2 linked regions of the Salinivibrio kushneri genome follow. The protein of the gene in region 1 interacts with the protein of each later gene in a pairwise test. Links are inferred from orthologs where the notes say so. Each region holds a gene or a part of one and is shown on either strand. Other genes may lie near its edges. The genes, in order: N8M53_RS04420 and N8M53_RS11540.

Region 1 (3,037 bases):
ACTACTGCGCAAAGAAGAGGATTCTGGTAAAGTAGTGCTTCTTGACCGGCGCATTATCACCCGTAGATATGGCCAATCCTTACTCGACTCGCTACCACCCTTTAAACGCGTGATCGAACCTTAAACTGACGAGTTAACATGCTGGAACTGATTGACCTCTCTACTTTAGTTATTCTGGGGCTGACTGCTTTTGTCGCTGGATTTATTGATGCGGTCGCTGGCGGCGGCGGCATGCTCACTGTGCCTGCTCTATTATCACTCGGCCTGCCGCCGCATGTTGCCTTGGGGACTAATAAGCTGGCCGCGACCTTTGCGTCGAGCACCGCTGCCTTCACCTACTATAAAAAGCGCCTATTTTCTCCCTTGTTTTGGCAACATGCATTTTGGGGCACCTTAATTGGCGCCACGGCCGGCACCCTGCTGGTGGACGTTTTGAGCACCGAGTGGCTCGAAAAAGCGATACCGATCGTGGTATTGGTGGCCGCGGTGTATACCATCTGGCACCCACACCCAAAGGGGGATAACAACCAACTACCCACACGTTGCCCCAAATTGCCGATAAAACAATGGAGTCAGGGTTTATCTCTTGGCTTTTACGACGGGGTGGCAGGTCCAGGAACCGGTGCGTTTTGGACCGTGTCGACCATGTCGCTCTATCGGATGAATATCTTGCTATCCTCTGGGTTGGCAAAGGCGATGAACTTTACCAGTAACTTCACCTCACTGGTGGCGTTCGCGCTATTAGGCCATGTGAGCTGGGCGCTGGGCTTAACCATGGGCGCGTGTCTTATGCTGGGCGCCTTTATTGGCGCGCACTCAGCAATCCGATTTGGCAGCCGCTTTATACGTCCGATTTTTATTACCGCCGTGGTTATTTTAGCGGGCAAACTTGCCGTTGATGCGTGGTTTTAGCCCTCAATAAAAGAGAACGACACCATGAAAGCGCAAATCGATGCAATGGCTCAACATTTAGACCAACTTGCTGTTCAAGCGGCAGAGGTCGACCGGCGTCGCGGTGAAGCCAAAGCACCTTTATTTGCCACACCGCTTTTTCACTGCAAAGGTAAGCTGTTAACACCTTGTGTTAATGAAGCGCAAGCCTTATTGGAGGTGATGCGCCGCGACCATCAACAAGGCGTGCTAACGGATGCGCGTGCCACCCATATTTGCGAAACCTTATTAGCGCAAATCACTGCACTGCAACGTGAGCTTGCAACCCAACCTTTACGTAAGCAAGAACAGGCGCGGCGTGGCCCTCGTCGCCAGTCGATCGGTGAGCTTTATCAAGACTTGGCCAAACACCAAGATTGGGAAAGGCGTCTCGCCGACAAGCTCCGCGACGCCAACGCCAGCGTAGACATGGCCTCAAGTCCTGCTGTGCGGCAACAATACCAAAAACAGGTCCTAGCACTTGAGCAGCGCCTTGCACGGTGCACCAAAGCCCGAGAACGTATTGAAACCACTATTACTTACCGGGAAAAGCGATAACGTAAGGAGCGAATGTGCTACCACTGATATACCACCCCATTTACTCTGATTTTCCGCTTCCCGAGGGTCACCGTTATCCACTGCAAAAGTACCGGCTACTTTTTGAGCGCTTGCAAGCACTTGCCTTGCCGGTTGAGTTTTACCGGCCAAGCGCCGCACAAAGAGAGGTCATTGACGCCATTCATGACCCCGCCTATGTAAGTCAATTACTCGAGGGAAGCTTGCCTTTGGTAAAAATGCGTCGTATTGGGTTTCCTTGGAGCGAGTCGCTAATAAAACGCAGTTTAACCTCTCTGGGCGGCACCACATTAACGGTGGATCAGGCATTGCGCACGGGTCTGGCTATTCACCTTACTGGCGGTTACCACCATGCCCACTATGATTTTGGCAGTGGCTTTTGCTTATTTAACGACTTGATGATTGCCGCCCGTCATGCGCTCACTCAACCGGGGATAGAGACGGTAATGATCGTCGATTGTGATGTTCACCACGGTGACGGCACCGCCGCGCTGGCCTCCTCACATCCAGATATTGTGACCTTTTCCGTCCACTGTGAGAAAAACTTTCCCTCGCGAAAACCATCATCAACGCTTGATTTACCCCTCCCGATTGGCACCCAAGATAACGACTATCTTGATGCCTTTTTGCCTTTACTCGACCTTGCACTGGCTCAGCACCGCCCCGACATGGTGATCTATGACGCTGGCGTCGACGTTCATAAAGACGATGCATTGGGGTATTTGTCACTCAGCACTGAGGGCATTTTTCAACGCGACACAGGCGTGCTATCACGGTGTGCCGCCCACCAGATCCCCGTCGCTGCGGTCATTGGAGGTGGTTATCATGACACCCACGACCAGCTGATCCCGCTGCACGAACAACTCATCCAAGCCGCGATCACCCACTTTCCCGACTTTTCAGCCAGCCTGGAGGCATCATGACTGACTCACACCCTTCCTCGTCAAAAGCACTCGAAGAGGCACCCGACGACGTAAAACTCGCCGTTGATCTTATCTATTTACTTGAAAGCCATGAAATTGACACCGACACAGCCCTATCCGCAATCGATATCGTTAAACGTGACCTGCTGACAAAGAAAGCCGCGTCACCCAACGAATAAGTCACCTTTATCTACCCATTCGGGCAGAGTGGTTGGAGATTCAGTGCGATGAGTCAACGGCAATATGAGGCATTGATCACATTTCGTTCAGCGCGCAATAAAACAATATTTAATCAAAAAATACGGAATAATATGCGAAAGTCGCCGAGATGACTGCTTTAACATCAAGTAATTAGCGTGCAAAGCATTACATTCTGGTTACAGTTTTTAGTGCTATTATTAACACTTAATGCCGTTCAAAAAACCAACAAATCAATAATCATCTAGTGTTTTGTCTCACAAATATCGGTATTATCCGGCGTGCTCCACTCAGTGTATTGATGTGCTAAGACATCAATATCGCTGGCAACGGCGCACTCTGGCAACAGCCGAGCATGGATTCAAAATGCTGTTGCAGATCCAACATCGCGCGTCATAGCGAGCCAGATT
Region 2 (3,140 bases), 1.6 Mb from region 1 along the record:
GAAGACCGAGTGTGAGCACGCTATCGTGATTTTTGAGCCCTGGTGGTACATCCGTCATATAGTTGTGTTTACTGGTTATCTTTATCGAAAGCTTCTCGGTAATGGTGGAAGCCAGAGTGACGGCGCCTTCCACGCTGGTATTACTGCCACCTGATATCACTATGCTTCTCCCCTCTAAGCTAACACTGTCGACCAGTTGCCATTCTCCTTTGGCCTGTGCCCGAATCACTGGCTCGCGAACCGAGTACGGCATGATGAGATCATCATCGTCGATTTCATCAAGGTTGGGGCGCTGGTAGCGATACCCTGGCCCCACTTCCGTGCTGAGTTGGAATGTGTCACTTTGCCTCCATTGGTGGCCAAGCCCTGTGGCCAACATAAAGTCATCATAGTAAGGACCATAGCGATCTGCGACATAGGTAGCGTTCAGTAAGACATAGCTACGCGCGCTAATACCACGGTTTGCTTGGGTTTCTAATTCTGTTTTACGTTTATCTTCCTCACCATCTTTTTCCACTTGTAGCACGCTCGCGCTGGCTTGATAACGTGTTTGTTCGCCATCATATTGACCATTTACTTCCCCGTTGACTGTTTGTGAATCGGCATTGCCGCTTAACTGTTGCAGCCCTAGAGACAAATCACTTTGCCAAGGGGACGGCGTGGCCTCCGTTGCGTTGCACAAAGGGATATATAATGTGGACATCACAAGGAAGAGAGACAGCACTTTCATCGTGAATCACCTGTTGACAATATCGCGCCTTATCCTAGGTGCATGGGCTCCCTCAGCCGTCAAATTTCCGTTAAAATCGCGGCGACTTCTTCAGCGTTGGGAAAAAAATGCTGCGTGGGGCAGCGTCTTGCGAGGACAGCGGGTATAATGACCCCCAGTAGCAATAGGTGAGTTTTTATGGCAGACAATCGTAAACCCGCAAAAGATCAGCAAGTCGCTAACCTTAAAGTGCCCCCACATTCCATCGAAGCCGAGCAGTCTGTGCTGGGTGGCTTGATGTTGGATAACGAGCGCTGGGATGCGGTTGCGGAAAAAGTGGTTGGCCATGACTTTTACAGCCGTCCGCATCGATTGATTTATGAGTCTACCAAGTCTTTGCTCGATGAAGGCAAGCCACTGGACTTGATCACCCTGTCTGAGCATTTAGAAAAAGGCGGACATTTGGATGATGTCGGTGGGTTTGCCTATCTCGCAGAGTTGGCGAAAAACACGCCAAGCGCAGCGAATATTGTCGCTTATGCGGACATTGTCCGCGAACGTGCTATGGTTCGTAACCTGATTGGGGTTGCCAATGAAATTGCGGACGCCGGCTATGATACTCAAGGGCGTACGTCAGAAGATCTGCTCGATATGGCAGAGAGCAAGGTGTTTGCGATTGCCGAGTCACGCACCAGCGAGACAGAAGGGCCGCAGCATATTGATTCTGTGCTCAGCAAAACCCTTGAGCGTATCGAAGAGCTCTTTAAAACTCCGCAAGATGGAGTTACTGGGGTTTCGACCGGTTTTACCGACCTCAATAAAAAAACGGCAGGTTTGCAACCGTCCGACTTAGTGATCGTTGCCGCGCGCCCCTCGATGGGTAAAACCACCTTTGCGATGAACCTGTGTGAAAACGCAGCGATGGATCAAGAAAAGCCGGTACTCATTTTCTCGCTCGAGATGCCAGCGGAACAGCTGATGATGCGTATGTTGGCCTCGCTATCACGGGTCGACCAAACCAAGATCCGAACCGGCCAGCTTGATGATGAAGACTGGGCGCGTATTTCCTCATCGATGGGGATCTTGATGCAGAAAAAGAATATGTACATCGATGACAGCTCCGGCCTGACGCCCACCGATGTGCGCTCGCGAGCGCGTCGAGTCGCGCGTGAGCATGGAGGAGTGAGCATGATCATGGTCGACTACCTGCAGCTGATGCGAGTGCCTGGTTTACAAGAAAACCGAACCCTTGAAATTGCCGAAATTTCCCGCTCGCTCAAAGCGCTCGCCAAAGAGCTGAACGTGCCAGTGGTGGCGCTATCACAGCTCAACCGTTCGTTGGAGCAGCGCGCAGACAAACGCCCGGTGAACTCCGACTTGCGTGAATCGGGCGCCATTGAGCAGGATGCTGACTTGATCATGTTTATTTACCGTGACGAAGTCTATAACCCGGAAAGTGCGATGAAAGGGATTGCAGAAATCCTGATTGGTAAGCAGCGTAACGGCCCGATTGGCTCGGTGCGACTGACGTTCCAAGGCCAGTATTCGCGATTTGATAATTATGCAGGACCGGCGTTTGATGACGAGTAATCCTTTTATCATGACCAATGCGGCCAAAGCCGTTATCGATCCGGAGGCGATGGTACACAACATCCAGGTGATGCGTCGCCAAGCCCCCCACAGCAACGTCATGACAGTGGTTAAATCTGATGGTTACGGGCATGGTTTGGTCTCAGTGGCCACCACCCTTGCGCCATATAGCGATGCTTTTGGGGTGGCGCGGATTGAAGAAGCATTGACGTTACGTCAGGCTGGTATCAACTTGCCTATTGTCTTGCTGGAAGGCTTCTATGAAGCTGACGAGCTCCCGCTATTGGTTGAACACCAGCTGACCGCCACTGTGCACTGTGACGAACAAGTCACCATGTTGACTCACGCGGCACTGAGTGAGCCTTTACCCGTGTGGCTTAAAGTCGACTCAGGCATGCACCGCTTAGGTTTTCAGCCTGAGCAAGTGCCCGAAGCACTCGCCGCCCTGAAAGCCTGTGACAACGTGGCGCCAGACATCGGCTTTCTCAGTCATTTTGGTTGTGCCGATGAAATGGATAACCCCATTACGCAAGCGCAAATAGACACTTTTACAAAGGTGACGGAAGGGCTGCCTGGTGAACGCTCACTGGCGGCGTCGTCGGGAACCTTGTTTTGGCCGCAAAGTCATTTTGATTGGGTGCGCCCCGGCATTTGCCTATATGGCATTTCGTCGCGGATTGAACTGACGGGTGAACAGCTGGGCTTGAAACCGGCGATGCGCTTAACGTCACGTGTTATGGCCGTTCGTAAGCTAAAAGCTGGGGAGCCCGTGGGATATGGCGCTCGGTGGCGAACTGAGCGCGATACCCTGATTGGTGTGATAGCCATCGGGTATGGCGAT

What was found.
Region 2: the proteins of N8M53_RS04420 (region 1) and N8M53_RS11540 interact in binary tests that used the Escherichia coli proteins (3 or more experiments, as listed by UniProt). The link is inferred for Salinivibrio kushneri from one-to-one orthologs.

Annotation. Positions count from the first base shown.
Region 1 is NZ_CP114588.1:898,010-901,046, reverse strand. The notes cover bases 5-2,712. They hold N8M53_RS04420 (primosomal replication protein), read left to right. Parts: upstream 5-936; coding sequence 937-1,488; downstream 1,489-2,712. Other genes in these bases: N8M53_RS04410 (DUF2496 domain-containing protein), read left to right, coding at 2,426-2,608; N8M53_RS04415 (histone deacetylase), read left to right, coding at 1,503-2,429; N8M53_RS04425 (sulfite exporter TauE/SafE family protein), read left to right, coding at 139-912; dinG (ATP-dependent DNA helicase DinG), read left to right, coding at 5-124. In the rest of the region: more of dinG, read left to right, coding at 1-4. UniProt on the Escherichia coli protein: Involved in the restart of stalled replication forks, which reloads the replicative helicase (DnaB) on sites other than the origin of replication.
Region 2 is NZ_CP114588.1:2,512,218-2,515,357, reverse strand. The notes cover bases 293-3,103. They hold N8M53_RS11540 (replicative DNA helicase), read left to right. Parts: upstream 293-907; coding sequence 908-2,299; downstream 2,300-3,103. Other genes in these bases: alr (alanine racemase), read left to right, coding at 2,289-3,103; N8M53_RS11545 (DUF481 domain-containing protein), read right to left, coding at 293-730. Also shown: more of N8M53_RS11545, read right to left, coding at 1-292; more of alr, read left to right, coding at 3,104-3,140. UniProt on the Escherichia coli protein: The main replicative DNA helicase, it participates in initiation and elongation during chromosome replication. Travels ahead of the DNA replisome, separating dsDNA into templates for DNA synthesis.